4 regions of the Erwinia magellanica genome follow, and region 1 is predicted to be linked to each of the others. Evidence: predicted binding sites of a transcription regulator. Region 1 holds the regulator's gene; each other region holds the start of a gene.
What was found. Region 1 encodes CRP, which controls carbon source genes, mostly activating them, when cyclic AMP is high. Its sites were predicted from a motif close to ATGTGANNNNNNTCACAT; they were not measured.

Region 1 (8,070 bases):
CCAAAATCCAGCGCCAGGCGTTCAGTCACCCGGCCCGGCCCTGGTGAAAGCAAGATTAGCTCGCTGGCGAGGAACACCGCTTCTTCAATATCGTGCGTAATCAGCAACACCTGCTTGCCGCTTTCACGCCACAGATTCAGCAACAGTTCCTGCATTTGCTCACGGGTAAATGCATCCAGTGCGCCAAAGGGTTCATCCAACAGCAGCAGTTGAGGGTTGGCTGCCAGCGCTCTGGCGATACCCACACGCTGACGCATACCGCCAGAAAGCTGCCAGATAAAGCGTTTTTCCGCGCCTTCCAGGCCAACTTTCTTCAACATCTGGCGGGCAATATCACGGCGCTGCGGCTTCGCCATCCCGCCAAGCTGTAAGCCCAGCGCCACGTTATCCAGCACGTTGCGCCACGGCAGCAGCCCTTCATGCTGGAACACCACCCCGCGTTCTGCACCAGGCCCCGTCACCACTTTGCCATCCAAAGTGATGCGGCCCGACTCGGCGGGCAAAAACCCGGCAATAAGATTTAACAGGGTGGTTTTGCCGCAGCCTGACGGTCCCAGCACCACCACCAGCTCGCCTGGCTCAATGGTCAGGTTGATCTCCTGTAAGGCGAGTTGACCGCCGTAGCGAGCCGTAAGGTTGGATACCGTCAGCATAGAGACTCCCTTTACTCGGCAAGAGGTTTGACGTAGCGGTCGGTGACATAGTCGCTGTAATCACTGGCGGCCTGCGGTACCTTGCCCTGCTCTTTAAGGAATTTTGCGGTATCGATAATGGCCCGATCCACCGGCTTGCCAAGCTGTTCAACCTGCTGCCGCGCGGTAAGGTAGGTATTCCCCTTCACCAGACCAGGGATCTGCTGTTCAGGCACGCCGCTTAAACGCGAGAGCTTGCTGAGATTGCCGCTCTCTTTCAGCCACTGTTCAGGATTATCGAGATAACCTTTCTGCGCGCTCAGCGCACTGCGGGCGAAGGCAGTCACCACCTCAGGATGTTTTTCGGCAAAATCTTTTCGTACCACCCAGACGTCCAGCGTTGGAGAACCCCATTTACCTACCTGCGCCGAGTCGGTCAGCACAGTGCCCTCTTTCTCCAGCTCATTCACTGCTGGCGCCCAGACGTAGGCGCCGTCAATATCGCCCCGTTGCCAGGCAGCAATAATGGCAGGCGGTTGCAGGTTAATGATTTGCAGCTGATCGGGACGGATACCCCAGTGCTTCAGTGCGGAAAGAAGGCTGTAGTGGGTTGTGGAGATGAAAGGCACGGCGATGCGCTTACCAATCAGATCTTTCGGGCTGCGGATGCTTTTTTTCACCACCAGCGCTTCAGAGTTACCCAGTTGGGAGGCAAGCAGGAAGACTTCAATGGGCACCTGCTGGCTGGCAGCCACCGCCAGCGGGCTGGAGCCGATATTACCTATCTGCACGTCACCGGAGGCCATGGCTCTGACCACGCTTGAGCCGCTGTCGAATTTGCGCCACTCCACTTTCGCCCCGCTCTCGCTGGCGAAGGTATTATCGGCTTGCGCTATTTTGGCCGGTTCTGCTGAGGTCTGGTAAGCAACAGTGACATCCACGGCCTGTGCGCTAAGCGTGGAAAGCGAAAGTGCTGCTGCAATAAGTGTAAGAGTGAATTTTCCCGCCATGCCCTGCTCCGGTGTTCGTTATCGTTTGAATAACGCCTTTGTAACCGAGAGCAACCATCGCGATAAAGTAATTAGAAATTATCTTTTATAACTATTTGTCCTTAGATCAAATAGTGGATAATTAAGTGAAAGAGTGGGTAAGCGCCATAAAAAAACCACCGCAGTGCGGTGGCTTCTCAGAGACAGAGGCTGTTAATGCCAGATAAGCAGTACGCAGGCGGCGGTCAGCAGACCCATCGCAACGTTAAAAATAGTCCAGGCACGTCGGCTGCGCAGGACACGGCCAATCACCGCGCCAAAGCCCAGCCAGATAATGCCTGACACCAGATTGACCAGCGCCATGCCAATGCTGATGGCCACCACCGAACTCTGGTAGGCTTCCCCGGCCAGGCTGAAGCTGGCCACGGCCCCCAGTGCCATCAACCAGGCTTTAGGGTTAATCAGCTGTAGCAGGCCACCCTGCCAGAACGGCATTGGCGTGTTGGGTGCATTATCCGTTTCCAGCTTCTCATACTCAGCCGTGCCGATTTTCCATGCCAGCCAGAGAAGATAGAGGCTTCCGCCAATTTTCAGCACAAGGTGCAGAGAGGGATAAAGCAGAATCAGCCCACCGATACCAAACGCGACCATCAGCAGCATTACCTGCATGCCAATCATGATGCCGATCAGCAGCCATAACGAGCGAAGAAAACCAAAATTGGCGCCGGAGGCGGTGAGTAACATATTATTAGGTCCCGGCGTGATAGCCGCCACCCATAAAAAGCCCAACATTGATAAAAACAGACTCAGTTCCATATGAAACGGGTGCTCCTCACCCCCTGACCAGAAACGAACCTCACGAAGCTAGCAATGTGACGGAGATCGTACAAGCATTTTGAACATGAATTTTAATCACCCTGCATCCATGCCGTTTGAGCCGCTTGCCGGCATGAGTAATGCCCATCTGCAAACCATTCTGCCACGGCTGGTTCGCCGCCGCATGTTGCTTACGCCTCACTGGCAGAGACTGACTTTGCCGGACACGGATTTTGTCGATCTCGCCTGGAGCGAAGATCCGGCCCGCGCCCGGCATAAACCGCGAGTGGTACTGTTTCATGGTCTGGAAGGCAGCGTTCACAGTCCCTATGCGCACGGGCTGCTTCAGGTCTGCAAAGAACGAGGCTGGCTGGGCGTCGTGATGCATTTTCGCGGTTGTAGCGGCGTACCCAACCGCCTGCGGCGCATCTATCACTCCGGAGAAACCGGCGATGCCAGCTATTTTCTCACCTGGCTGCGTGAGGAGTGGGGGCAAGTCCCCACTGCCGCCGTCGGCTTCTCGCTCGGCGGCAACATGCTGGCCTGCCTGATGGGCGAACAGGGAGCAGCCTGCGCGCTGGACGCGGGCGTGGTGGTCTCTGCCCCGTTAATGCTGGAACCTTGCAGCCTGAAGCTGGAGCAGGGAGTTTCCCGCTTCTATCAGCGCTATCTGCTCTCTCTTCTTAAGCAGAATGCAGAGCGCAAGCTGCTCGCCTGGCCGGGCACATTGCCCCTTGAGCTGAAGGGACTCAGGGCGCTGAAAAAGTTGCGCGATTTTGATGATGCGATCACCGCTCGTGCCCACGGTTTTCTGGACGCCACCGACTATTATCGCCGCTGTAGCGCAATGCCTTTACTGCCCAGAGTGGAGAAACCGTTACTGATCATCCATGCTAAAGACGATCCCTTTATGACCCATGAGGTGATCCCCGCCGCCCATTTGCTGCCTTCCGCTGTCACCTACCAGCTGACAGACTATGGCGGGCACGTGGGGTTTGTCGGTGGCACCCTGCGCAAGCCCCAGATGTGGCTTGAACAACGCATTCCGCAATGGCTTTCAACCTGGCTGGACAATTAACGTGATAATTCCCTGGAAGGACTTAGACAGTGAGACCCTGGACAACCTGATTGAATCTTTTGTCCTGCGAGAAGGTACCGACTACGGCGAACAGGAACGCTCGCTGGAACAGAAGGTTGAGGATGTTCGCCGCCAGTTAACCAGCGGCGAAGCGGTGCTGGTCTGGTCTGAGCTGCACGAGACCGTCAATATTATGCCGCGCGGTCAGGTGACAGGTTAACAGGCAGAGATGACACCCATGCCTGAAACATGGTACCAATGCGAAGCGACTTTTCTCAGGGAGGTATATGCATGTCAGCCAAACATCCGGTGATTGCCGTAACGGGATCCAGCGGGGCGGGAACCACCACCACCAGCCTGGCCTTCAGAAAGATTTTTCAGCAGCTTGGCCTGCATGCCGCCGAAGTGGAAGGGGACAGCTTTCACCGCTATACCCGCCCTGAAATGGATATGGCGATCCGCAAGGCGCGCGATATGGGCCGCCATATCAGCTATTTTGGCCCGGAAGCCAACGACTTTGCGCTGCTGGAACAAACTTTTACCGAGTATGGCCGCACCGGCAGCGGTAAATCCCGCAAGTATCTGCATACCTATGATGAAGCGGTGCCGTGGAATCAGGTGCCGGGCACCTTTACACCCTGGCAGCCGCTGCCCGAACCTACCGACGTGCTGTTTTATGAAGGGTTGCACGGTGGCGTGGTGACCCCACAGAATAACGTGGCTGCCCATGTCGATCTGCTGGTAGGCGTGGTGCCTATCGTTAACCTGGAGTGGATCCAGAAGCTGGTGCGTGACACCAGCGAACGCGGCCATTCGCGTGAAGCGGTAATGGATTCAGTGGTGCGCTCAATGGAGGATTACATTAACTTCATTACGCCGCAGTTTTCGCGCACACACATTAACTTCCAGCGTGTGCCGACGGTGGATACCTCCAATCCCTTTGCAGCCAGGGCTATCCCTTCGCTGGATGAAAGCTTTGTGGTGATCCACTTCCAGGCGCTGGAAGATATTGACTTCCCCTACCTGTTGTCGATGCTACAGGGATCCTTTATCTCGCATATCAATACGCTGGTGGTGCCGGGCGGGAAAATGGGGCTGGCAATGGAGCTGATTATGGGGCCGTTGGTTAAACGTCTGATTCAGGGCAAGAAAATTGAGTAACGCCCCGGTAAACAGACGTTACTCCCCTGCTCAGCGATCTACTTTTCCTGTAATTCGATCACTTCATAGCTGTGGGTCATATTAACCCCTTTACCCAGCATCAGCGCCACAGAGCAATACTTCTCTGCCGAAAGATCGACAGCGCGCGAGACGGCTTTGTCACTCAGCCCGACGCCGCTGATAATAAAGTGCAGATTAATATGGGTGAAGAGGCGGGGAGCCTCTTCGCGCCGCTCTGAGGTGAGCTTCACCTCGCAATCCTTTACGTTATGACGGCCCTTTTGCAGAATAGAGACCACGTCGATGGCGCTGCATCCACCCGCAGCCATCAGCACCATTTCCATAGGACTTGGCGCTTTATCCCCGGCGTTTCCATCCATCAATACCTGGTGTCCCGATGAGGATTCTCCCAAAAACGTTAACCCTTCAACCCACTTGACCCGAGCCTGCATAACAAGTTCCTCTAATTCATTTAGTTAACATCAGATTACGCTTTAGCCTGAAAAACGGCAATGTGGCAGTTTTCACACTATGCTGAAGCGAGACAACAGAAGACACTCACTGAAAGCTGTGCTACAAACAAAGCTGTAATATTTTCGTCAGTACTCTACAGGCACGACGAAACAAGACAACATAACGAGCCAGGCTTTTCACAGAGGCCCGAATACATTTCCTGATGGGAAACGCTTGATTATTTCAACGCCTGACAGGGAACTCTGCCCCTGTATTTAGGCACGATGACAACAGAGGATAACAGCGAATGGTTCTCGGCAAACCGCAAACAGACCCGACACTTGAATGGTTCCTGTCACATTGCCATATTCATAAGTATCCATCCAAGAGCACGCTGATTCATCAGGGTGAAAAGGCAGAAACCCTCTACTACATCGTCAAAGGCGCAGTAGCGGTGCTTATCAAGGATGAAGAAGGCAAAGAGATGATCCTCTCTTACCTCAACCAGGGTGACTTCATTGGCGAACTTGGCCTGTTTGAAGAAGGTCAGGAGCGTAGCGCGTGGGTACGTGCGAAAACAGCCTGTGAAGTGGCTGAAATCTCTTATAAAAAATTCCGTCAGCTTATTCAGGTCAACCCTGACATTCTGATGCGCCTCTCGGCACAGATGGCGAGTCGACTTCAGGTTACCTCAGAGAAAGTGGGCAATTTAGCTTTCCTTGATGTCACAGGTCGCATTGCGCAGACCCTGCTCAACCTGGCGAAGCAACCCGACGCCATGACCCACCCGGACGGGATGCAGATCAAAATCACCCGTCAGGAGATTGGGCAGATTGTTGGCTGCTCACGCGAAACCGTAGGCCGTATTCTGAAAATGCTGGAAGATCAGAACCTGATCTCAGCACATGGTAAAACCATCGTTGTCTACGGCACACGCTGATCGGCTCTGATCCACGGCGCAACAGCTCTTGTTGCGCCTTTTTATTTGGTACGGAGTGATGTGGCGTCGACTGATCTATCACCCTGAAGTGAACTACGCGCTGCGCCAGACGCTGGTGCTCTGCTTACCGGTGGCTGTCGGCTGGCTGCTGGGTGACCTGCAACGGGGCCTGCTTTTCTCTTTAGTGCCTGCCTGTTGCAACATCGCTGGTCTTGATACTCCTCACAAACGCTTCTTCAAACGCCTGATCATCGGCGGAAGCCTGTTCGCCTTCAGCAGCTTCCTGATCCAGTATCTGGGCGGACATGCGGTGCCTTTACCCGCTATTCTCTTCACCATGACGATGCTGCTGGGCATAACCGGTGAGATCAGCCCGCTGCATGGCCGACTGCTGCCCGGCTCGCTGATTGCCGCTATTTTCACCCTCAGCCTGGCTGGCCGGATGCCAATATGGGAACCGCCAATGCTCTACGTGCTGGGCACCATCTGGTATGGCCTTTTTAACTGGTTCTGGTTCTGGCTGTGGAAAGAGCAGCCGATGCGGGAGACGCTCAGCCTGCTCTACCGCGAGCTGGCGGGCTACTGCGAAGCCAAATATTCCCTGCTGACCCAGCTGACAGATCCTGAAAAGGCGCTGCCACCACTGCTGGCCCGGCAGCAGAAAGCTGTCGATCTGATCACTACCTGCTACCAGCAGATGCATATGCTCTCTGCCACCCGCTATAACCATCACAAACGCCTGACCAGAGCGTTCCAGGTGGCGCTGGATTTGCAGGAACATATTTCGGTCAGCCTGCATCAGCCCGAAGAGGTTCAGAAGCTGGTAGAGCAGAGCCATGCTGAAGCGGTGATCCGCTGGAATGCGCAAACCATCGCCGCCCGGCTTCGCGTACTGGCTGACGATATTCTTTATCACAAGCTGCCTGAACGCTTCACGATGGATAAGCAGCTACAGGCGCTGGAGAAGATCTCCCGCCAGCACCCGGACAATCCGGTGGGCACCTTTTGTTATTATCATTTCAGCCGTATCGCCAGGGTTTTACGTACCCAGCGGCCTCTGTATCAGCGGGATTTGATGGCTGACCGCCAGCGTCGTCTGCCCTTGTTACCCGCTATCAGAAGCTATCTGTCGCTGAAATCAGCCGCGCTGCGCACTGCCTCCCGCTTTGCCGTGATGCTGACTTTTGCCAGCTCGCTGGCGCTGTTCTTTAATTTGCCGAAGCCTTACTGGATCCTGATGACGGTGATGTTTGTCAGCCAGAACGGCTACAGCGCAACCCGCGTGCGGATCCAGCACCGTGCGCTGGGCACCCTGGCGGGACTGATTATCGCCGCCATCACGCTGCGCCTTCATGCGCCAGAATCGGTGGTGCTGCTGGTGATGCTGGCGATTACGCTTATCAGCTATCTGTTTATCCGTAAATTCTACGGCTTCGCAATGATTGGCTTCACGGTGACCGCGGTCTGGTCCCTTCAGCTGCTGTCACTTAACGGCGCGGACTTCCTGCTGCCCCGCCTGCTTGATACGCTGATGGGCTGCCTGATCGCTTTCGGCGGCATGATCTGGCTCTGGCCGCAGTGGCAAAGCGGCCTGCTGCGGCAGAATGCGCACGATGCGCTTGGTACCTATCAGGATGCATTACAGTTGCTGCTGGGCAACGAGCAGTCACCTGAGAAGCTTGCCTGGCAACGTATGCGGGTGAATCAGGCGCATAACGCCCTGTTTAACTCGCTGAATCAGGCGATGCAGGAGCCAGGGTTCGATTCTCGCTATCTTTCAGATATGAAGCTTTGGGTAACACACAGCCAGTTTATCGTGGAGCATATCAACGCCATGACCATTCTGGCGCGTGAGCATACGATGCTGACCGCTTCGCTGGCAGAACGCTATTTACAGGATTGTGAAGTGGCGTTGCAGCGCTGCCAGCAGCGCCTGGAATATGACGGGCCAGGCTCGGAAACCAATGTGATGGATTCGCAGACCGGGGTAAGTCAGGGGCC
Region 2 (8,070 bases), on a different contig from region 1:
CGAAAGGACGCGGCGGTGACCACTCTCTTCTCGGCGCTCAGGATGTGCTGGAATTTGCTGAACTTCATGGCCTGAACTCGCGTGAAACCCAGCTGGTTGCCTGGCTGGTGCGCCATCATCTGTTGATGTCGGTAACGGCGCAGCGGCGTGATATTCAGGATCCCACAGAGATCCAGCAATTTGCCGAAGTGATGCAAAACGAGAACCGACTGCGTTACCTGGTCTGCCTGACGGTGGCGGATATCTGCGCCACTAACGAGAATTTATGGAACAGCTGGAAGCAGAGTTTGCTGCGCGAGCTGTTCTTCGCCACCGAAAAACAGCTGCGTCGCGGCATGGAAAACAGCCCGGATCTGCGTGAGCGGGTGCGTCATCATCGCTTGCAGGCTCTGGCGTTATTACGGATGGATAATATCGACGAGCGCGCCCTGCACCCTATCTGGAGCCGCTGCCGCGCTGATTATTTCCTTCGCCATACGCCCAATCAGCTCGCCTGGCATGCCCGCCATCTGCTGCAACACGACTTAACGCAGCCGCTGGTGCTGGTCAGCCCGCAGGCGACACGCGGCGGCACGGAGATCTTTATCTGGAGTCCGGATCGGCCTTATCTTTTCGCCACCGTAGCGGGAGAGCTGGATCGCCGTAATCTCAGCGTGCATGACGCGCAGATCTTCACCAGCCGCGACGGCATGGCGATGGATACCTTTATCGTGCTGGAGCCGGATGGCAGCCCGCTGGCCGCAGACCGTCATGAAATGATCCGGCAGGCGCTGGAACAGGCGATAGGCCAGACCAGCTGGCAGTCACCGCGCACCCGGCGGCAGTCCGCCCGGCTTAAACATTTCAGCGTGGACACTCAGGCGAAGTTTTTACCGGGTCACACAGACCGTCGCACCTACATGGAGCTGATCGCGCTGGATCAGCCAGGCCTGCTGGCCCGCGTGGGGGAAGTCTTTGCCGACTTAGGCATTTCACTACACGGCGCGCGTATCAGCACCATCGGTGAACGCGTGGAGGATTTATTTATCCTCGCTAACAGTGAGCGGCGAGCTTTGGGGCCGGAATTGCGCGAACAGTTACAACAACGGTTGACAGACGCCCTTAATCCAAACGATAAAGTGTGACCCGGATTTAATTTTTAACACACCATGTGGGGCAACGTGGCGGGGTTAACACCCCCCTTCCCGCATCGGGAACATGAGTGAAACAGGAAGAACTAATGCAACAATTACAGAGTGTTATTGAGAGCGCCTTCGAGCGCCGCGCAGAGATCACCCCCGCTAATGCAGATACTGTTACCCGCGAAGCGGTCAAACAGGTTATCAGCCTGCTTGACAGCGGTGCCCTGCGCGTCGCTGAAAAGATTGACGGTGAGTGGGTAACGCATCAGTGGCTGAAAAAGGCCGTACTCCTCTCCTTCCGCATCAATGACAATCAGGTGATTGAGGGTGCAGAAAGCCGCTTCTACGACAAAGTGCCGATGAAGTTTGCCGACTATGACGACGCGCGCTTTAAAAAAGAGGGCTTCCGCGTAGTGCCACCCGCTGCCGTTCGCCAGGGCGCCTATATCGCCCGCAATACCGTACTGATGCCTTCTTACGTTAATATCGGTGCCTATGTGGACGAAGGTTCAATGGTAGATACCTGGGCGACCGTGGGTTCCTGTGCGCAGATTGGTAAAAACGTGCATCTTTCTGGCGGCGTGGGTATTGGCGGCGTGCTTGAACCTCTTCAGGCTAACCCCACTATCATCGAAGACAACTGCTTTATCGGCGCACGCTCGGAGATCGTTGAAGGGGTGATTGTTGAAGAGGGTGCGGTTATCTCTATGGGCGTCTATATCGGCCAGAGCACTAAAATTTACGATCGTGAAACGGGCGAAGTGCATTATGGACGCGTACCAGCCGGTTCTGTAGTGGTTTCCGGTAACCTGCCTTCAAAAGATGGCAGCTACAGCCTCTACTGTGCGGTTATCGTGAAGAAAGTTGACGCGAAAACTCGCGGTAAAGTGGGCATCAACGAACTGCTGCGCACCATCGACTGATCCTCTGCGGGTCACGCCCTGTGGCCCGTAATCTTTTCTTTACAGTCAGCCTGCCAACAACCTCTTTCGCGTGACGAAATAACGGATGCTATTGCGCAACAACTGAGCGATAATCCGCGCCGTTAAGCGCACAGACGCTCCCCGATTGCGTTTCTGATTTACACATACTCATCTGAGTACGGGACGAGCGGGCAAAACTGACAAGGCGCCAGCGCCCCGCCTGCCTACTTAAGTAGGGGTGAGCACTGACACCGCAGCATTTGCAACGCGCAGCCGAAACAATAATCTCCCGCATAAGGAATCTGAAAAGTATGTATGACAATCTGAAAGGCCTGGGTATCTCTTCTCCTGACGATATTGACCGTTACAGCCTGCGTCAGGAAGCTAACAACGACATCCTGAAAATCTATTTCCGTAAAGATAAAGGCGAATTTTTTGCCAAAAGCGTGAAATTTAAATACCCGCGCCAGCGCAAAACCGTGGTGGCTGATAACGGCAGCCAGGGATATAAAGAGATCCAGGAAATCAGCCCTAACCTGCGTTATGTGATCGACGAACTGGACCAGATTTGCCAGCGTGACCAGGTTGAAGTGGATCTGAAACGTAAAATTCTGGAAGACCTGCGCCATCTGGAGCATGTTGTTTCCAATAAAATCAGCGAGATCGAATCCGATCTTGAAAAGCTGACCCGCAACGGCCGTTAATTCCCGGTAAGTTGTCGAAAAGGGCGGAGGCGATCTCCGCCCTTTTTTTATTTATGGCTGTTCATCCAGCTGTAGCGCAACATAGAGCAACAGTCTGTCGTCAAAATTACTCAGATTGAGTCCGGTCAGCTCAGATATGCGGTTAAGCCGGTATTCCAGCGTGTTGCGGTGGATATAGAGCGCTTTCGCCGTTGCCGAGGGCTGCACGTTATTGCTGAACCACGAGGTCAGCGTTCTGCGTAACAGCCCGTTATTGTCCATCGACTTTAGCCGGGCCAGTGGACGGGAGAGTTCACCAGCCTGCCAGCCGCCACGCAGGCTGTCGAGCAGTACGGGCAGCACTAAATCCTGATAGAAGTAGCTGCGCTGTTCAGGCATTCGCTGCTTGCCTACCAGCATTGTGGTGTGGGCGGTACGGTAGGAGCGCGCAATGCTACCCGGCCCGGTGAAAAAATTCCCCAATGCGATACGCATCCGCAGATGTCCGCTCTCCTTCATGCGCGATTGCAGCAGCTCAACCCGTTTGCGGTGATCGTCTGCGTCATACCGGCCATGCGCGTTGAAAGCTGGTTTCAGTACCACCATCTCCGTCAGTGAAACAATCGCAATCAGGTTATCTCTCTCCGGCGTGGTCAGCAGCGTTTGCAGCTGCTGTAACTCTGACATGGCGCTGTCCACGCCCAGCTGGCCGCTGTCCACTTCAACCACCGCCACCACTCTGGGCTGATTAAGATCGATACGCAGACGCTGTGCCCATTCCACTAATGCGGGTGAAAGCGTATCGCTACGGATCAGGTTCAGCACCAGCTCTTCACGAAGACGGCTATCCTGCGCCAGCATATGCAGCAGACGCGCCTGCTCCAGCATCATCTCCGCCGTCATGCAGACCAGTTCACCATAGTGCCGCAGCGTTTCCGGTTCGCCAGTCAGGCCAATAACGCCAACGATGTCGCCATCAATGCGCATCGGCAGGTTAATCCCCGGCCGCACACCGTGCAGGTGCTTAGCCACTCCCTCATCAATGTCCACAACCCGTGCCTGAGAGAGCGCCAGCAGCGCCCCTTCGTGCATTTCACCAATACGTTCAGGGTCGCCGCTGCCGATGATACGGCCCCGCGCGTCCATCACGTTGACATTGCTGTCAATAATTTGCATCGTGCGGGCAACAATTTCCTGCGCCAGCCGGGCATCCAGATGATAGGTAGCCATTTACCTCTCCAGCAAAGCATCATTCTTTCAGCATACCTGCGGCACCAGAGCGAAACATTGTGCAACTGCACTAAGCGCGGTGCGGACTGTAAAAATTGCGGGGAATATCACAAAGAGAGAGGACAATAACGGGGATTTCAAAACAGAAGTGCCGACGGGGTCGTCGGCACTTAAGGCAATTACTGCATCAACAGATAGATGGAGCTGTCGCCACGCTGGATATTCAGAGCCAGTACGGAAGGCTTGGTATCCAGAATTTTACGCAGCTCGCCCAGATTAGCGATCGCCTGCTGATTCACGCCCAGGATCACATCATCTTTCTTCAGACCAATGCGCGCTGCGGCAGAACCCGCCTTCACATTATCCACCTTGACGCCTTTAACGCCCTTCTCGTCAAAGTTACTCAGGTCAGCACCCTCAATACCGGTGTAAATCGTTGCGGATTCCACCTTATTCTGGGTACTTTGCTGAAGTTCAACGTTAACGGTAATAGGCTTGCCATCGCGGATCAGGCCCAGCGCCATTTTGGTGCCGACCGGCAGCGAGCCAACCTGAGCACGCAGTGCGGCAAAGCTGGAGATCTGCTTACCGTTGATGGAGGTGACCACATCGCCCGCCTTCACGCCCGCTTTTGCGGCTGAGGAGTTGGGCAGAACCTGGCTGACAAACGCGCCGCGCTGTGCGTCCACTTTCATCGCTTTCGCCAGCTCCGAGTTCAGCTCGGTGCCCATGATGCCCAGCTCACCGCGTTTCACCTGGCCATACTCCACCATCTGCGCCGTCAGGTTTTTCACCATGGTGCTGGGAATGGCAAAGCCGATACCGATATTGCCGCCGTCCGGTGCCAGGATGGCGGTGTTGATGCCAATCAGCTCGCCGTTAAGATTAACCAGCGCACCACCGGAGTTACCGCGGTTGATGGCGGCATCGGTCTGGATAAAGTTTTCGTAATTTTCAACGTTCAGGCCGCTGCGGCCAAGCGCAGAAACGATCCCGGAGGTGACCGTCTCACCCAGGCCATAGGGGTTACCAATAGCCACGGTGTAATCACCGACGCGAAGATCGTCAGAATCTGCCATTTTGATGGCCGTCAGGTTCTTCGCATCCTTCAGCTGGATCAGGGCGATATCTGAACGCGGATCTTTTCCAATCACTTTTGCGTCGTACTTGCGCCCGTCGCTGAGCTGCACCTGAATTTTGGTGGCGTTATCAACCACGTGATTATTGGTGACCACATAGCCTTTAGCGGCATCAATCACCACACCCGAGCCAAGCGCGCGGAATTTCTCCTGCTGAGTATTGGCTCCGCCCTGATCCTGCCCCTGTCCACCGCCGCCCTGACACATAGGGGAGCTTTGGAAAGGCGAGCCGTCCTGGCAGAATGGCGAATTGTCGCCAAAGAACTGCTGGAACTGCTGTGGCATCCGTGGCGTTTTCACCGTGGTGCTGCCTTCAACATTGATACTCACTACCGAAGGCATAACTTTTTCTAACATAGGGGCCAGGCTTGGAAGCTGCTGGCTGGAGGAAGAAGCGGTTTCTGCGGCCAAAGCAGTAAGCGGAGTCATCGCCATTCCCAGGCTCAGAGCCAACGCGCCAGCTAAAAGTGTTTTTTTCATGCGTCTGTTTCTCTATATGTCCAATTATGCAACCATTGCTGTGGTCGTGATGATGAGAGTGAAGTTTTAGCGCTAAGTTCATGAAAAAGATTGCGCTAAAGGTAAATATTTATGCTTCATCTTTACAATTCAAGGGGGGCGGCGTTATTCCACGGCCATCAGACGCCGATACTCATCCCAGGCAAACAGATCTGTCATGCCACTAACGTAATCCTGTAGCATTCTCGCCCGGTAATAATATTCCCAGATGGCGATATCGCCCGCGCGATTATCCAGGCGCCCCATCGCTTCACTATAAGCCAGACGAAAGCGCGTGGAAAGTTTGTGGAACAGGCGCGTTTCTATCGGGTAGCCTTTTAAATAATCCTTCTCAATCAGCTCGCCAAATTCCTGCTGAGTCAGCGCTAATAAAGGCTGATAAATATCTAATAAGCCGCTGATAACACGGTATCCCTGCAACTCCAGTTGCTCAACGTCAGGATGGTTAAACACATGACGGAAAGCGACTTTTTTGAAAATTTCCAGCAGCTGATTTTGTGCCGTGCCATCTTCCAGCAGCGCCTGATTGAATTTCCCGTCAAAGACTTCCGCTAAATTATCAATAAACCGGCCAGCGGCATGCGGTACCAGACGGGCAACGGTATTCACCCTTAAATACATAAAGAACTGATCTTCGCTGCTGCGGCTGGTTTGTGAACTTCTGGATTTATCCAGCGCGTTCGTTACAACCAGACTAAATAGATCGCCCGGTTGATGTGCAGGCCACAGCGCAAATAAGTGTTCATAGAGTTGCTCAACGGTGAAAATATTTTTCTCGACCGCATCTTCCAAATCGGCCACACAATAGGAGATGTCATCGGCCGCTTCCATAATATAGGTCAAAGGAAAACGACAATGAGGCTGAAGATCCAGTTCTTTGCGTAACCGGGCGACATATTCCGCCTCAGCCAGATAATAGCCCGGTTTTTTCATCAGATAATCGTGGCCTGGCGGAATCTTTCCTTTATGCCAGGCGGGACGAGTATATTTCAGAATACAGCCCACCTGCGCCCAGGTCAGGTTCATCCTCAGCAGCGAATGCACCATGCGGATAGCCTGCGCATTTCCCTCAAAGTGGGATAAATCTTGACGAATCTTTGCACGAAGATCGTTAAAGCCATCTGTCTGATAACGTAACGCTTCCGGTTCACAGCGATCGGTACGTGGATTTTCGGGCTGATAATCGTTATCCAGCCGCTGGCGGAACCAGTCGTTGATTGCCGATTCGCCAAAATGACCAAAAGGAGGATTGCCGATGTCGTGCATCAGGCAGGCCATCTCAACGATACTTTCAAAAGGCCCGGTTAGCTGAGCAAGGCCATAATTTTCCAGTTGCCCCAGCTCTTTCAGCCGGGTAAGGATCTCCTTGGCGATATAGCGCCCCACCTGCTGCACTTCCAGCGAATGGGTCAGCCTTGAGCGGACGGCGGCATTGCGTTCCAGCGGGAAAACCTGGGTTTTCTGTTGCAGACGGCGGATAGCCGCTGAATTAATAATGCGTCCGCGATCGCTCTCGAAGATCCGCAATATTTCATGCTCGCTTTTCACCCCCTGTAGAGGACGATAACGGCGCTGATAATTGATTTTTTTCCTGAAGTCGATATCGGTCATGCCAGCTTCCCATTCTGCGGCACCAGATCCATGCCTGTACCCTCTTGCGGATTATGTCCTTCATCCTGCCATGATAGACTATGCGCCGAAAGCACAGTTTACTTCCACAACATTAGCGAGTATCCCTATGAAAGCAGGCATTATTGGTGCAATGGAGCAGGAAATTACCCTGCTGCGCGACAAAATTGAAAATCGTCAGACGCTGGCCCTGGCAGGCTGTGAAATTTACACCGGAACCCTGAACGGTGTGGAGGTCGCCCTGCTGAAGTCGGGCATTGGCAAAGTTTCTGCCGCGCTGGGCACCACCCTGCTGTTACAGTTGTGCAAGCCAGACTTTATTATCAATACCGGCTCCGCTGGCGGTCTGGCTCCTTCGCTGAAGGTGGGCGATATTGTGGTGTCAGATGAAGTCCGTTATCACGATGCCGACGTCACCGCGTTTGGATACGAGCCAGGCCAGATGGCGGGCTGCCCAGCCGCCTTCACCGCCGATACCGCACTGATTGAAGCCGCAGAAAGCTGCATCGAACAGCTTGGCCTGTATGCCGTGCGCGGTCTGGTCGTGAGTGGCGATGCCTTTATCAACGGCGCAGAACCGCTGGCACGCATCCGCTCAACCTTCCCGCAGGCCATTGGCGTGGAGATGGAAGCCACGGCTATTGCGCACGTTTGTCACCAGTTTGCCGTGCCCTTTGTTGTGATTAGAGCCATTTCTGACGTGGCCGATCGGGAATCCCACCTGAGCTTTGATGAATTCCTGGTTGTGGCAGCGAAGCAATCCTCTCTGATGGTTGAGACGCTGCTGACCAATCTGTCGCGTGGCTAGGTTTCTTGTCGTCCTGCT
Region 3 (8,070 bases), 380 kb from region 1:
AAAGCGCCTTCAGCCCTCTACTGGCTCGGCACCGATGAGCTGGGACGCGATATCTTATCGCGCCTGATCTGGGGCGCCCGTAGTTCGCTGCTGGCGGGCTGTATCTCAGTGCTGATCGCCATTCTGATTGGCGTTCCGCTGGGGCTGATTGCCGGATACTGGCAGGGAATGTGGGACGGCGTGATATCGCGCTTTATTGAAGCCCTGCTGGCCTGCCCTTTTCTGATCCTTGCTATCGCTCTGGGTGCTTTCCTCGGCCCCAGTCTCGGCAACGCGATGATCGCTATCGGCTTGTCCGCCATGCCCATCTTTGCCCGCCTGACCCGGGGGCAGGTGATTGCCATTCGCAATGAAGAGTATATCGACGGTGCGCGCGCTATCGGCCTGCCTGACCGCTGGATTGTGCTGCGCTACGTGCTGCCTAACGTGATGTCGCCCATTCTGGTGCAGGCTACGCTGGCTATCGCCTCCGCCATTATTACCGAGGCCAGCCTCTCTTTTCTGGGTCTGGGACAACAGCCGCCAGCCCCCTCCTGGGGCGCGATGCTGAACACAGCCAAAGGCTTTCTGGAGCAGGCGCCCTGGATGTCGGTTTTCCCCGGCCTTGCCATTTTTCTTATCGTGCAGGGCTTTAATCTGCTGGGCGACGGACTGCGCGACGCGCTCGATCCGCGCAACGACTAATCATTAAGGAACGGCTATGAGTGGAATCAGTGATTTTAACGTGGGATACCCATCTTATCGCGCGCCGATGATGGGCCGTAATGCGGTGGCGGCATCCCAGCCGCTGGCCGCACAGGCGGGGATCCGCATGCTGCAACTGGGCGGCAATGCGGTTGACGCAGCGATTGCCACCGCGATGGCGTTAACGGTGGTGGAACCCACCGGCAACGGCATCGGCAGTGACGCTTTCGCCATTATCTGGGACGGTGAAAAACTGCATGCGCTGAACGCTTCGGGCCGTGCTCCTGCTGCCTGGTCGCGGGAGACCTTTGCTCATCTGGCCGCAATGCCGGAAATCGGCTGGGATGCGGTGACGGTGCCGGGTGCGGTCTCTGCCTGGGTTGAACTGGCAGAGCGGTTTGGCACCCTGCCGATGACCACGCTGGCTCAACCGGCCATTGAGTATGCCCGCAACGGTTTTCCCGTTTCCCCCCTGATTGGCCACCTCTGGGAGCGCGGCTTCAACAAGCTGCGCGATCAGCCGGGCTTCAGCGCCTGTTTTGCGCCGGAAGGCCGCGCGCCCAAAGTGGGCGAACTGTTCCGTAATCCGGACCAGGCAGACACGCTGGAAAAAATCGCCGCCACTAACGGTGAAGCGTTCTATCACGGCGAGCTGGCGGAAAAAATTGCCGCCTTCGCCAAAGAGCATGGCGCGGCGCTGACGCTGGAGGATCTGAAAACCCATAAGGCTGACTGGGTAGAGATGCTGTCGCGTCCGTTTGCAGGCGGCTCGGTGCAGGAGCTGCCGCCGAACGGTCAGGGCATCGCCACGCTGATGGCGCTGGGTATCCTGGAGCAGTGGGATATTGGCCGCTATGAGCCAGATTCCGTGCAGTGGCTGCATCTCTCCATCGAAGCGATGAAGCTGGCGCTGGTGGATCTGGAGCGCTATGTGGCTGATGAAGATCATATGGAGTTTCCGGCGGAGCTGCTGCTTAGCGATGAGTATCTGAAAACCCGCGCCGCGCTGATCGACCCGACCAGCGCCGGCGACTTTACCTTTGGTGCCCCTAAGCAGAGCGGCACGGTCTATCTCTCCACCGCCGACGCCAGCGGGATGATGGTCTCATTTATTCAGTCCAACTATATGGGCTTTGGTTCAGGGGTGGTGGTACCGGGTACCGGCATCAGTCTGCAAAACCGGGGCGCAGGCTTTGTGCTGGAGGAGAACCATCCAAACGTGGTGGCGGCCAGCAAGCGCGCTTTCCATACCATTATCCCCGCCTTTGCGCTGGATGGTGAAGGTCAGCCGCTGATGTCCTTTGGCGTGATGGGCGGGCCGATGCAGGCGCAGGGGCACCTGCAAATGGCGCTGCGGATTATGCTGGCGAAACAGAATCCTCAGGCGGCGATTGATGCACCGCGCTGGCGCGTGGTGGAAGGCCGCGAGGTAAGCGTGGAGCCGGCAATGGCGCTGAATACGATAGCCGCCCTGCGCGCGATGGGGCATAAAATTGTGGTGGAAGATCCGCTTCAGACCTATAACTTTGGCGGTGCGCAGGCAATTGTTCGCGACCCTCAAGGCTTCTACATTGCCGCCACGGAAAGCCGCAAAGATGGCCAGGCCCTGGTTTTCTGAGCCATGCTGCCGGTGGCGTGAATTTCTTCACCCTTCCGGCCCTGTTTTCCGTATCCTCCCCGCACGAGTTAGACTATTCTTCAGAGGCGGCGCATGCCGCCCTCATTTCTTTGCAAGCCCTACAATTACAGGAGTTACTCCCCATGACGACAGGACTTTCTCGCGTCTGGTCACGTCTGCTGGTGCCCTTTGTGGCACTGTTTCTGGTTTTCCAGCTCACCGGCTGCGGTGATAAAGAAGCCGATCAGCGCAAAGCTTTTATCGATTTCCTGCAAAACACGGTGATGCGCAGCGGCGAACATTTGCCGAGCCTCAGTGAAGATCAAAAACAAAAATTAGGTAATTACGTCAGCGATTACGCCATTCTTTACGGTTTTTCTCAGCAGGTTAACCGCGCCGTGGACTCCGGCATGAAGCCGGTAGTGGATGAGCTTTCCGCTATTCGTACGCCGCAGGATTATCTGACTCGTCGTGACTCATTGCGTCAGGCCAGCGGTTCGCTGGGCGTGCTGATCCAGCAGATTCAGGCGGCCAAAACGCAGGCCGACAGCAGCAAGGCCGCGCTGAAGCAGCCTGAAGATCTGAAAACCGTCTATGACAATGTCTATAACAAAGTAGTGACGCAGCCAGCGAATTCGTTGCAGCCGTTGCTGCCCGCCTTACAGGCGCTGAGCCAGGATGCGGTGCAGACCGGTGATTTCCTACAGGCGCAGGGAAGCCAGGTAACCTTTAACGGCCCCGCTATTGAGTTCCCAACGCAGCAGCAGGCAACGCAGTACAACACGCTGATGCAGAACCTCTCTGCCAACGCTCAGGCGCTGAGCCAGGCGCAAAGCGCACTACAGGGCGGTTTCCAGTAAGCGACCGGACTAAGTCAGGATAGCCATTACAGCTCATCGCAGGTGGGAATATCCCGCCTGTGATGAGAAAGGCAGGCCATTTTTCCGCCTGCCAACCGTGCTGCTTAAACGCCAGCCGGATGCCTGACGAAACCGTTAAGCGGAAAGCGTCATCTGCCCGAACAAAACCTCACGTTGAACCAGAACACAGAGGTCATTTTCCTACATAGCATCTATCTGTTGAACAGGGGCCAGGCAGAAGTGTGATCGCACGCATTTTGAGCACAAAATTTATTGTGACTTCTGTCACACATATGACAGAAAGCCACCTCCCAATTTCGTGACAAAAATCACACAAAATCGGCGCATTTGCGTATTAATTCACCAGCGTCTTTTTTTTACACCCTATATATGTGATCCGCATCACTAAAACACCCCCTCATGCCCACCCAACTTAGTGATATGTATCACACTTTTCCTGCTGACTACGCAGCGTCATATTCGCGTGATAGAGTCCGCCTGCATACACAGTGATCTAGCGGCTCCCCGCCGAGATGTCCTAAACAAAAATCAACGCGCTCTCTTATTGTCAGCGCGTACCAATAAGGGGTGTTTTTTTATGTCCTCATCAGATATCAAGATCAGAGTGCAGAACTTTGGTCGCTTTCTGAGCAACATGGTGATGCCAAATATCGGGGCCTTTATCGCCTGGGGTATCATCACCGCACTGTTTATTCCTACCGGCTGGCTGCCAAATGAAACCCTGGCCAAGCTGGTTGGCCCGATGATCACCTACCTGTTGCCGTTGCTGATCGGCTTCACCGGTGGTCGTCTGGTTGGCGGCGATCGCGGCGGCGTGGTAGGTGCTATCACCACCATGGGCGTGATTGTCGGTGCGGATATGCCAATGTTCCTCGGATCGATGATTGCTGGCCCGCTCGGCGGCTGGGCAATCAAAAAATTCGACCGTGTGGTCGATGGTAAAATCAAAAGCGGCTTCGAAATGCTGGTCAACAACTTCTCTGCCGGTATCATCGGCATGCTGTTGGCGATCCTGGCTTTCCTGGCGATTGGTCCACTGGTCGAGGGGCTTTCCCATATTCTCGCCGCTGGCGTAAATCTGATGGTGCAGAACAACCTGCTGCCGCTGACCTCCATCTTTGTTGAACCGGCGAAAATCCTGTTCCTGAACAACGCCATCAACCACGGCATCTTCTCGCCGCTGGGTATTCAGCAGGCAAGCGAAGCCGGTAAGTCGATCTTCTTCCTGATTGAAGCCAACCCAGGTCCCGGTATGGGCGTGCTGATGGCTTACATGTTCTTCGGACGCGGTAATGCTAAGCAGTCTGCGGGCGGCGCGGCCATCATCCACTTCCTGGGGGGTATTCACGAAATTTACTTCCCGTACGTGTTGATGAACCCTCGCCTGCTTATTGCGGTAATCCTGGGCGGCATGACAGGCGTGTTCACGCTGACGCTGCTGAACGGCGGTCTGGTTTCTCCGGCCTCGCCGGGTTCTATCCTGGCCGTGCTGGCCATGACGCCAAAAGGTGCCTACTTCGCCAATATCACCGCCATTGTTGCCGCCTTTGCGGTCTCCTTCGTGGTCTCTGCCATCCTGCTGAAAACCAGCAAGGTAAAAGAAGATGACGATATTGAAGCCGCCGCTCGTCGCGTTAGCGAGATGAAAGCGCAGTCTAAAGGCCAGGGCACCGCTACCGCGGCTACTGCTGCCGATGGTATGCACAGCGACCTGACCCTGGTGCGTAAAATCATCGTAGCCTGCGATGCAGGTATGGGTTCCAGCGCAATGGGTGCAGGCGTGCTGCGTAAAAAGGTGAAAGATGCCGGTCTGACCATGATTTCCGTCACCAATACCGCCATCAATAACCTGCCGGGCGATGTGGATCTGGTGATCACTCACCGTGACCTGACCGAGCGCGCCATTCGTCAGGCACCGCACGCACAGCATATTTCTCTGACTAACTTCCTCGACAGCGGTCTCTATACCGACCTGACCAGCCGTCTGGTAGAGGCGAACCGTACAGCGGGTCACCGTGAAAAAGTCACCGCCACGCTGAGCGACAGTTACGACGACAGTCAGGAACATCTGTTCAAGCTGAGCGCCCGCAACATCTTCCTTGGCAACCACGCAACCGATAAAGAGCAGGCGATCCGCTTTGCTGGTGAGCAGTTGGTCAGAGGCGGTTATGTTGAGCCAGAATATGTTCAGGCGATGCTGGATCGTGAGAAATTGACGCCAACTTATCTGGGTGAGTCCATTGCGGTTCCGCACGGGACGATTGAAGCGAAAGACCGCGTGCTGCACACCGGCATCGTCTTCTGCCAGTATCCGGACGGCGTGCGCTTCGGTGAAGATGAGGACGATATTGCCCGTCTGGTCATCGGTATCGCTGCCCGCAACAATGAGCACATTCAGGTGATTACCAGCCTGACCAACGCGCTGGATGATGAGTCCGTGATTGCACGGCTGACCACCACCACCGACGTCCAGGAAGTACTGGATCTGCTCGCGGGTAAAAAGCCGGTTTAAGCTTCCGCTACTCAAGCATTACCTCCCAGGGCCGGGCATGCCCGGCTCTTTTTTCGGGTCGGGTTTGTCCGGCCCTTGATCGTTGATACGGGAAAAATTATGAAAGCATTACATTTTGGTGCCGGAAATATTGGCCGCGGTTTTATTGGTAAATTACTGGCTGACGCCGGGATCCAGCTGACGTTTGCCGACGTCAACCAGGTGGTTCTGGATGCGCTGAATGCCCGTCACGAATACCCGGTGCATGTGGTTGGCGAGCAGGCGCAGGTTGAGATTGTTAAAGGTGTGAATGCGGTAAACAGTGCCAGTGACGACATCATTCCCCTGATTGCTGAAGTGGATATCCTGACCACGGCGGTAGGCCCGCAGATCCTGGAACGCATCGCGGCTGGCATCGCTAAAGGGCTGATAAAACGCAGCGACAGCGGTAATAACCGCCCGTTAAATATTATTGCCTGTGAGAACATGGTGCGCGGCACCACGCAGCTGAAAGGCCATGTGATGAAGGCGCTGCCAGAGCAGTATCACGCCTGGGCAGAAGCCAACGTCGGCTTTGTGGATTCCGCCGTAGATCGCATCGTACCGCCGTCAGAAGCGGGCACCACCGATCCGCTGGAAGTGACCGTAGAAACCTTCAGCGAGTGGATCGTCGATAAAACTCAGTTCAAAGGGGATCTGCCTGCCATTCCGGGCATGGAGCTGACCGATAATCTGATGGCCTTTGTGGAGCGTAAGCTGTTCACGCTGAATACCGGCCACGCTATCACCGCCTATCTGGGCCAGCTGGCCGGGCACCAGACCATTCGTGATGCCATTCTGGATGAGAAAGTCCGCACGGTGGTACAGGGAGCGATGGAAGAGAGCGGCGCAGTGCTGATCAAGCGTTACGCTTTTGAAGCTGACAAGCATGCCGCCTATATTCAGAAAATCCTTGGTCGCTTTGAAAACCCTTATCTGAAAGATGACGTTGAGCGCGTAGGCCGCCAGCCGCTGCGCAAGCTGAGCGCGGGCGATCGCCTGATTAAACCTACTCTGGGCACCCTGGAATATGGTCTGCCGCATGCTAACCTGGTGACCGGGATTGCCGCAGCGATGCACTATCGCAGCAGCCAGGATCCACAGGCGCAGGAGCTGGTAGCGCTGCTGGAAAGCAAAGGCGTTAAGGCTACGCTGGCGCAGATCTCTGGCCTGGAAGAAGAGAGCGACGTAGTCGCTGATGTGGTAAAAGCATTTGATGCTATGGCCTAGCGCCGGTTTCAGCGGATGAACGAACAGGGCACACGCTGTGCCCTTTAAGGCGGCGTCCCGCCTGGTGATGAACGATATGCAGGCTCTCATGGAAAAACCACAGGCTTTTGAGAATCGGGTGCTTGAACGCCTGAACGCCGGACGAACGGTCAGAACTTTTCTGATCGCGGCGGTTGAGCTGTTGGCTGAAGCGGTAAACCTGCTGGTTATTCAGGTTTTCCGCAAAGATGACTATGCGGTGAAGTATGCGGTAGAACCGCTGCTGCTGGGCGATGGCCCGCTGGGCGAACTTTCCGTCAGGCTGAAGCTGATTTACGGTTTAGGCGTAATAAGCCGCAGTGAATATGAGGATGCGGAACTCCTGATGGCGCTGCGCGAGGCGCTGAATGACGACGGCACCGACTACCGTTTTACCGACGATGAGCTGCTTGGTCCTTTCGGTGAACTGCATTGCGTGGCGGCTTTCCCGCCTCTGCCAGATCTTTCCAGCGACGATCCTGAACTGCGCGCCATGCTGCAACAGCGTTATCAGCAGGTAGTGCGATCCACGCTGGTGCTCTCCCTGACAGAGCTGATTTCCCGCATCAGTCTCAAGCAGGCGTTCAAAAAGTAACGCGTCCCCTTTCCCTCTTGCTACTGCTTTCGTGTATCCTTGCGGCAATGAATCACATTACGGTCAATGAAAATGAAAGAACCCGTTCAGGAAGAAATCAGAACCCTTAGCGATAAGCTGGAAGCGATGACGCGCAAAGAGCCAGCGCTGCTGGAGTCTGGCGACGCAGAAAAGCTCGGCGAACTGCTGAAAGAGAAAGACAAGATTATTGCAGAGCTGGAACGCCTGCGTGGCGTGCGCGAGCAGAAGCTCAGCAAAGAGGCGCAGAAGCTGAAAGCATTGCCTTTCAGCCGGGCAATCACCAAAAAAGAGCAGGCCAACCTGGGCGAGCTGAAGAAAAGCGTCCGTGGCATTGTGGTGGTTCACCCGATGACGGCGCTGGGCCGCGAGATGGGCCTCCAGGAGATGACAGGCTTCGCAAAAAACGCATTCTGACCCCGCGTTTTCGCCTGGTTCAGCGGTTCTGTGATTGCAGAGCCGCTTTCTCTGGCATCATCCCTGATAGATCCTCAGA
Region 4 (8,070 bases), on a different contig from region 1:
AAAGCGTCCAGGGGAGCGTGCGGGCAAAGCCGTGTGCGGGTTCACCTGCCGGGCCAAACCATGGCCAGCAGATGGGCACGCCGCCCCGAATGGCTTTACCTGCGGTCCAGGCCGTTTTTTCACTCAGCCAGATCACAGGCTTTTCGCCGCTGGGCTGCCAGGCAACCAGCTGAGCGCCCTGTAGCGTAACAGCTGCACGGACTTTGGGATGAGCAATTACCAGTATCGGCAGCTCGCCCATTTTACGCTGTGAGAGATAGGGGCTGATTTGTTCGATGACCGGCAGAGAAAAGAGTTTTTCGTTCATAAGCGGACCTGTATTTCAGCAAATAAAAAGGGCGACCGTAGTCGCCCTCAACACATTCCACGTCGCTTATTTAGCGATGTGAGCAATCAGGTCCAGGACCTTATTGGAGTAACCTGTTTCATTATCGTACCAGGAAACCAGTTTCACAAACGTGTCGCTCAGCGCGATACCGGCTTTGGCATCAAAGATAGAGGTCAGGGTTTCACCGTTGAAATCGGTAGAAACCACTTCATCTTCGGTGTAGCCCAGAACGCCTTTCATTTCGCCTTCAGCAGCGGCTTTGATAGCAGCGCAAATTTCAGCGTAAGAAGCTGGTTTAGCCAGACGCGCAGTCAGGTCAACCACGGAAACGTTAGGGGTAGGCACACGGAACGCCATACCGGTCAGTTTGCCGTTCAGCTCAGGGATCACTTTACCTACAGCTTTAGCTGCGCCGGTAGAGGAAGGGATGATGTTCTGAGATGCGCCACGGCCGCCGCGCCAGTCTTTATGAGACGGGCCATCAACGGTTTTCTGTGTAGCGGTGGTAGCATGCACGGTGGTCATCAGTGCTTCAACGATACCAAAGTTGTCGTTGATAACTTTTGCCAGTGGCGCCAGGCAGTTGGTGGTGCAGGAAGCGTTAGAAACGATATCCTGGCCAGCATAAGCCTTGTGGTTAACGCCCATTACGAACATTGGGGTGTCATCTTTCGATGGACCGGTCAGAACGACTTTCTTGGCACCAGCCTGAATGTGCTTACGCGCAGTTTCGTCGGTCAGGAAGATACCGGTTGCTTCCGCAACCACATCAACACCGATTTCGCCCCATTTCAGGTTAGCTGGATCTCTTTCAGCGGTAACACGGATGGTTTTGCCGTTAACAACCAGATGGCCGTCTTTGACTTCCACGGTGCCGTCAAAACGACCATGCGTAGAGTCATACTTCAGCATGTAAGCCATGTACTCTGCGTCCAGCAGATCGTTGATTGCAACGATTTCTACATCAGAACGCTGCTGAGCAGCACGGAAAACGATGCGACCGATACGGCCAAAACCGTTGATACCTACTTTGATAGTCATATATTCCACCAGCTGTTGTTAGTGAATAAAAGGTTGGCTGTAAAATTACAAAAACCTTACCAGGCGTCAAGCGGAATCGCTTCAATAGTTGCGACAAATCAAACCTGCGGACAGGAATTATTGGTCAAAAAACGCCTTTCGCCACCCTTGCATAAGAGTCATATGGGGACGGCTTGCCCGAATATAAAGGGGTGATGAAATCAAAGGGTGATCTGAATCACATTTTCGCCCTCAGATAACTTTCAGACTCCGCCTGAGAGAAAAAAATCCCCTGACGTTGTTAAGTATTTGTTAGAATACTAGCCGATATTTTCAGAATCACACTGCCTGAGACGAGCAAAATGGCTAAAGAACCGAACGAATTCACCCCAGAAAGCGATTTAAGCGAAATGCAGCGCTATGTGACTCAGCAGCGCGGTACAGAACCGCCGTTCTCCGGCAAGCTGCTGCATAACAAAGGCGAAGGGATCTATCACTGCCTGGTCTGTAACTCGCCGCTGTTTTTGTCTGAAACCAAATATGACTCTGGCTGCGGTTGGCCCAGTTTTTACCAGCCTCACCATGACGATGCCATTCGTTATATCGAGGATGAATCACACGGTATGCAGCGCATTGAAATCCGTTGTGGTAACTGTGACGCGCATCTGGGGCATGTGTTCCCGGATGGCCCACAGCCTACCGGCGAGCGCTACTGTGTTAACTCCGCCTCGCTAAGCTTCTCTGATGAAGATGGCAACAATATTAAAGGGTAGCGGATATGGAGCTTGATGAGATGATCGCCAGCATGACGCCGGAAGTGTATCAGCGTCTTGTCACTGCGGTAGAAACCGGCAAGTGGGCCGACGGTGTGGCATTAACGCCGGAGCAGAAAGAGAACAGCCTGCAACTGGTTATGCTCTGGCAGGCTCGCCATAACGATGAACCGCAGCATATGAGCGTGGGCAAAGGCGGCGAGATGGTGATGAAGAGCAAGAAGCAGCTCAAGGAAGAATTTGGCATCAGCGACGACAACGTCACCCGCATCAGGCTGCAATAAATTATTCCCTGCGGAATAATTAACGGCACGCTGGAATCAAAACCGATTCCAGCGTGCCGGGTCATGAAAACTGAAGGGTGAAAGTAGCGTCTGGAGCGCCGTTCAGGGTGTGCAAACTGACGGACGGTCGCCGTTGGCTTTATCTGCAATTGCCTGCCTGACGACGATAATCAGAGAATGAGCGCTCCCAGGGCTTTCATCTCATCCATCGCGCGCGCCGAATCTCCCGGCGTGAGATCGACACCCCGGCAGCCGGCGGCAATCACCGTCACCGCGTAGCCTGCGGCTAAGGCATCCAGCACCGTGTATTTCACGCAATAGTCTGTTGCCAGCCCCATCACGGTCAGCGCCGTAATCCCCTGAGCCTTCAGCAAAGCGTCCAGCCGCGTTTTTTTGCGATGCCCGTTATCGTAAAAGCCACTGTAACTGTCCACCTGCGCATCTTCGCCCTTGAAGACACGATCGGTAATCAAGTCGGTGTGGAGCAAAGGGTGTAACTCTGCGCCAAAGGTATGCTGCACACAGTGATCGGGCCACCAGACCTGCGGCAGACCAGCCAGTTCTCCCAGCGTCCAGGGCTGCTCCCCCGCATTAGAGGCGAAGCTGCCATGACTGGCGGGGTGCCAGTCCAGCGTGGCTATAACCGGCTGCCCTCGATGGCTGAACTCGCCAGCATAGTGATTGGCTACGGCAATCACCTCATCGCCATCTTTCACCGCCAGCGCTCCGCCGCTGCAAAAGTCATTCTGTAAGTCAATCAACAACAGAGCCTGTTGCGTAGCCATTGTCACCTCACTTTTCATCTGGTGTCAGTTCTCCGCGCAGATTAACCTGCATCAACCGCCTGACTTCATCACTGGAGAGATTCTGACTTAACAGAAAATGCAGTTTGGTCAGCGTGGCTTCCACAGTTAAATCATAGCCGCTCACCACTCCAGCCAGCGCCAGCGCGTTACCGGTGGCATAGCCGCCCATATTCACCTTACCGGACATACATTGCGTCAGGTTGACCACCACAATTCCCCGGTCGGAGGCGGCCTTAAGCTCTTTAAGAAATGCAGGATTTTGCGGCGCATTACCCACGCCGTAGGAGCGCAGGATCAGCGCTTTTACCGGTTGCAGCAGGAAATTGCTCACCACATCCGAAGAGATGCCGGGATAGATGGTGACTACGCCAATCGGCTGCGGGGTAATGGGGTGAACAATCAGTTCCCCGGTGCCCGTCGGGGCCGCTGGCGTATTCAGGCGACGAATATGAATACCCGCCTCCAGCAGCGGCGCAAGATTAGGTGAGGCAAAAGCATTAAAACCATCTGCATGGGCTTTCGTCGTGCGGTTGCCACGAAACAGCGTATTGTTGAAAAATAGCGCAACTTCATTAATAGGGTAGTTAGCCGCAACGAACAGGGCATTCAGCAGATTTTGCTGACCGTCCGAACGCAGCTGTTCCAGCGGTATTTGTGACCCTGTCACAATGACCGGCTTGGCCAGGTTTTCCAGCATAAACGACAGCGCAGAGGCGGTGAAGGCCATGGTATCGGTGCCGTGCAGGATCACAAAGCCATCATAGCTATCGTAATTTGCGCGAATATCCTCTGCAATCGATTGCCAGTCCCGCGGCGTCATATCGGAAGAGTCAATCAGCGGCTGGTACTCATGGATGGTAAAATCGGGCATCTCGGCACGATGAAACTCCGGCATATTCGCCAGCTGTTGCTGCAAATGTCCGGAAACCGGGATAAATCCCTGCTCGGATCGCTGCATGCCAATAGTCCCGCCCGTATAGGCGACATAGATGGATCTCTTTTGCATGTATTTACTCAGGCTCGCCGAAAAGGCGCAGTATAAGGGGAAAGCAGGGGAAAAGCAGCCCGACCAGATGGCCGGGCTGAGCGTTTACTTCACTTGTGCACAGGTCAGGCACATGGCATAGCGGTTTTGCGGATCGTTCAGGTTATCGAACAGACCCGGCTGATTGCGCATGGAGGCCATGACGTCATAAAGCGGTGCTGGCAGATAAACCTTAAGCGCATCCGGCAGTGCAGCACGGACGGAAACGTTCATCTGGCTGAAGAGCATATCCATAAAGTCCGGGTCATCCTGATACCAGCTAAGCTGCCACTGCTTGAGTTTTGCCAACTCTGCCGCTTTCGCCACCGCATCATCGAAATCACCCATCGCATCTACCAGACCGTTGGCTTTAGCGTCGCTTCCGGTCCAGACATGGCCCTGGGCAATCTGGTCGATCTGCTCAGGCGTTTTATTGCGCGATTTCGCCACCAGGCCCAGGAAGTTTTTGTAGCCGTTCTCAATGCTCATCTGCATCATCTGCTGAACTTCAGGCGGCAGAGCCTTGGTGGTCGCCACATCGGCCAGAGGTGAAGTAGAAACGCCATCGGTATGCACACCAATCGTATCCAGCGTGTTCTCTACCGTATTGATCACGCCAAAGATGCCGATGGAGCCGGTAAGCGTGCTGGGGCTGGCGATGATGTAGTTAGCTGGCGTAGAGATCCAGTAGCCACCTGAAGCCGCCATCCCGCCCATGGAAACCACCACCGGTTTGCCCGCTTCTTTAGCCGCAGCCAGCTCTTCACGAATCGTTTCAGAAGCCGTTACGCTGCCGCCAGGGCTGTTCACACGCAGAACAATAGCTTTGATTTTCGGGTCGAGACGCGCCTGACGGATTTCCAGTGCGGTAGTATCACCCCCGACGCTGCCCGGCGTTTCTTCGCCATCCATAATCGCACCGTTTGCCATCACCACGGCGATGTTGCCATCCGGGGAGCCGTTGTTCTTCACCTGATAGTCATAAATACTGGTGCCTTTAAAATCCTTCGCCTGCTTATCCCAGCCGAAAATTTTCGTCATCTGGCTGTCAACCAGCGAACGCGAGGCCAGTTCATCGACCATCTTATTGTCCAGGGCATAGCGCGCCGTATCACCACCCACTTTCTGTAGGCCAGCAAGCACACCTTGCGCACCAGGGAAGAGTTGCTCAGGCGTTATCTGACGATTAGCAGCGATGGTATTCAGGTAGTTCTGCCACAGTTCACCTATCCAGCGACTGTCTGCCTCTCTGGCGGCAGGGGACATATCATCACGCAGGAAAGGTTCAACGGCAGATTTATAGGTGCCCACGCGGAAGATATGCGAGCTAACTTTCAGCTTATCTAACAGCGTTTTGTAGTAGAGACCATTGGTGGCAAAGCCATGCAAATCTACGGTTCCCTGTGGGGAGAGATAGATTTTGTTGGCGAAGCTGGCGAGGTAATACTGCGCCTGGCTGTAGCTGTCGCCCGTGGCGTAGATCTGTTTGCCGCTGTCACGGAACTCACGCAGCGCTTTGCCAATATATTGCAGCGACGGCTGATCCGCACCGGCAAAGTCGCGCAGGTCAAGCACCATACCGGTAATATTGGCATCGCCTTTCGCCTGACGGATCGCATCCACTATATCAAAAAGGGAGTTTTCTTTCAGCCTGTCGCTGCTGGCGCCCAGCAGCTGGCGGCCAATTTTGCTGAGTCGGTTACTCACCGAGGGCTTATCGACTACCACACCGCTTAAGTCGACGATCAGCGCACCTTTCTGCGGCTCGGCAGGGGTGGAAGAGCTGCTGAACTGGAAATAAATTCCCACGCAAATCAGGATTAACACCACCAAAAAAAGATTAAGGATAAATTCCCGGACGAAATTCAGCAGTCGCCAGGTCCATTTAAAAAAACCAGCGATAAATCGCCACAAAGTGCGCATATCAACTCCATAATTGCGATAAAGACCCGGAACAGGGGCGGGCAGAGCGCCCCAGAACAGGTGGGGATGGTGACATCCTAAATAGCAGGGGCCAACTTGTCAGCAGGAAAAAGCGGAATGCTGTAACAAATCATCATCCTGTGCTAATTTCAGCTGAATAAAACTCATTATCAGGAGTCATTATGGATGCACTGGATTTAGTGGTTAATCGCCGTTCAGCCTCACGACTGAGCGAACCCGCCCCGACAGGCGAAGCGCTGGAGAATATCATTCGTGCCGGTATGCGCGCTCCCGATCACGGCACCTTGCAGCCATGGCGTTTTATTATTGTGGAAAAGGAAGGGCGTGAACGCCTTAGCGCGCTGCTGGAAAATGCCGCCCGCGTGGATGGCATGGAAGAGAAAGCGATTGAGAAGGCTAAGCAGTCGCCTTTCCGGGCGCCAATGATTATCACCGTGGTAGCGCATTGCGAAGAGCATCACAAAGTCCCGCAGTGGGAGCAGGTAGTATCCGCTGGCTGTGCCGTGATGGCGATGCAAATGGCTGCGGTGGCTCAGGGGTTTAACGGGATCTGGCGCAGCGGTGCCTGGACCGAACATCAGGCGGTGCGCGAAGCCTTCCACTGTCGGCCACAGGATGCCATTGTGGGTTTTCTTTACCTGGGTACGCCACAGCTTAAATCCTCCACCACGGTGCTGCCACCCGACACCGCCCCCTTTGTCAGTTATTTCTGAGTGACAAAACCGCTTCAGGCCGTCAGGGTTGTCAGCAGCCCTGAATTTTGTCGGGATAATGAGCAAACAGTCGCGGAAATCTCTCCTGAGTTTTACTCCTGCCTGACGAAAGCGCTACCATAACGCCACTATTTCCGAAGGGAAGTGGCTCAGATGTGATAATGCGTTAATTAATGAGTTTCCTGAAGGAAGTCACTGCCGGATGCGTTTGTTTATTGCCGAAAAGCCCAGCTTAGCCCGCGCCATAGCGGATGTCCTGCCCAAACCTCATCGCCGGGGAGATGGCTTTATCGCCTGCGGTCAGGATCAGATGGTCACCTGGTGCGTGGGCCACCTGCTGGAGCAGGCTCAGCCTGACAGCTATAACAGCCGTTTTGCCCGCTGGTCGCTGGCGGATCTGCCCATTGTGCCCGAAAAATGGCAGCTACAGCCGCGTCCTTCGGTGGCAAAACAGCTTAAGGTGATTAAAGGCCTGCTTGAGCAGGCAAGCGTGGTGGTGCATGCGGGCGACCCCGATCGCGAAGGGCAGCTGCTGGTCGATGAAGTGCTGGATTATCTGGCCTTGCCCCCTGAAAAACGGGCTAACGTACAGCGCTGCCTGATCAATGACCTTAATCCCTCTGCCGTTGAGCGGGCGGTAAGCCGTCTGCGTGAAAACAAAGAGTTTATCCCGCTCTGCGTCTCTGCACTCGCCAGAGCCAGGGCCGACTGGCTCTATGGCATCAATATGACACGGGCTTACACTCTGCTGGGCCGAAATGCCGGTTACGACGGCCTGCTGTCAGTGGGCCGCGTTCAAACGCCGGTTCTTGGGCTGGTGGTTCGTCGCGATGAAGAGATTGAAAACTTTGTCGCGAAGGACTTTTTTGAAGTTAAAGCACATATCGTGACGCCAGCAGAAGAGCGATTTGTGGCGCTCTGGCAACCCAGCGACTCCTGCGAGCCGTATCAGGATGAAGAGGGACGGCTGTTGCATCGCCCGCTGGCCGATCACGTGGTAGCGCGCATTGGCGGTCAGCCTGCCCTCGTGACCAGCTATAACGACAAACGAGAGAATGACACGGCTCCGCTGCCTTTCTCTCTCTCCAGCCTCCAGATTGAAGCCGGTAAGCGGTATGGACTGAGTGCTCAGGTGGTGCTGGATACCTGTCAGAAACTGTATGAAACCCACAAACTGA

Region 2: AAH450_RS11935 (CdaR family transcriptional regulator) is a predicted target of CRP. The motif match lies at 4,053-4,070, and genes of this name have one in related genera.
Region 3: AAH450_RS16475 (PTS mannitol transporter subunit IICBA) is a predicted target of CRP. The motif match lies at 3,553-3,570, and genes of this name have one in related genera.
Region 4: msrB (peptide-methionine (R)-S-oxide reductase MsrB) is a predicted target of CRP. The motif match lies at 1,575-1,592, and genes of this name have one in related genera.

Annotation. Positions count from the first base shown of each region.
Region 1 covers NZ_JBCHVC010000004.1:46,944-55,013, forward strand. The annotation lists gene tauB (taurine ABC transporter ATP-binding subunit) at 1-653, opposite strand, end outside; gene tauA (taurine ABC transporter substrate-binding protein) at 665-1,642, opposite strand; gene AAH450_RS14740 (LysE family translocator) at 1,835-2,437, opposite strand; gene AAH450_RS14745 (hydrolase) at 2,523-3,515, shown strand; gene AAH450_RS14750 (YheU family protein) at 3,517-3,735, shown strand; gene AAH450_RS14755 (phosphoribulokinase) at 3,807-4,676, shown strand; gene AAH450_RS14760 (OsmC family protein) at 4,715-5,128, opposite strand; gene crp (cAMP-activated global transcriptional regulator CRP) at 5,437-6,069, shown strand; gene AAH450_RS14770 (YccS/YhfK family putative transporter) at 6,128-8,070, shown strand, end outside.
Region 2 covers NZ_JBCHVC010000003.1:36,765-44,834, forward strand. The annotation lists gene glnD (bifunctional uridylyltransferase/uridylyl-removing protein GlnD) at 1-1,124, shown strand, start outside; gene dapD (2,3,4,5-tetrahydropyridine-2,6-dicarboxylate N-succinyltransferase) at 1,220-2,044, shown strand; gene AAH450_RS11930 (DUF3461 family protein) at 2,356-2,748, shown strand; gene AAH450_RS11935 (CdaR family transcriptional regulator) at 2,800-3,957, opposite strand; gene degP (serine endoprotease DegP) at 4,137-5,576, opposite strand; gene dgt (dGTPase) at 5,721-7,226, opposite strand; gene mtnN (5'-methylthioadenosine/S-adenosylhomocysteine nucleosidase) at 7,354-8,052, shown strand; gene btuF (vitamin B12 ABC transporter substrate-binding protein BtuF) at 8,045-8,070, shown strand, end outside.
Region 3 covers NZ_JBCHVC010000004.1:430,618-438,687, forward strand. The annotation lists gene AAH450_RS16460 (ABC transporter permease) at 1-684, shown strand, start outside; gene AAH450_RS16465 (gamma-glutamyltransferase family protein) at 701-2,302, shown strand; gene AAH450_RS16470 (DUF3053 domain-containing protein) at 2,446-3,162, shown strand; gene AAH450_RS16475 (PTS mannitol transporter subunit IICBA) at 3,761-5,695, shown strand; gene mtlD (mannitol-1-phosphate 5-dehydrogenase) at 5,795-6,943, shown strand; gene mtlR (mannitol operon repressor MtlR) at 7,011-7,556, shown strand; gene AAH450_RS16490 (YibL family ribosome-associated protein) at 7,629-7,991, shown strand.
Region 4 covers NZ_JBCHVC010000001.1:1,335,498-1,343,567, reverse strand. The annotation lists gene AAH450_RS06120 (D-hexose-6-phosphate mutarotase) at 1-307, opposite strand, end outside; gene gapA (glyceraldehyde-3-phosphate dehydrogenase) at 374-1,369, opposite strand; gene msrB (peptide-methionine (R)-S-oxide reductase MsrB) at 1,711-2,121, shown strand; gene AAH450_RS06105 (YeaC family protein) at 2,127-2,405, shown strand; gene pncA (bifunctional nicotinamidase/pyrazinamidase) at 2,576-3,190, opposite strand; gene ansA (asparaginase) at 3,198-4,217, opposite strand; gene sppA (signal peptide peptidase SppA) at 4,302-6,158, opposite strand; gene AAH450_RS06085 (NAD(P)H nitroreductase) at 6,341-6,892, shown strand; gene AAH450_RS06080 (DNA topoisomerase III) at 7,095-8,070, shown strand, end outside.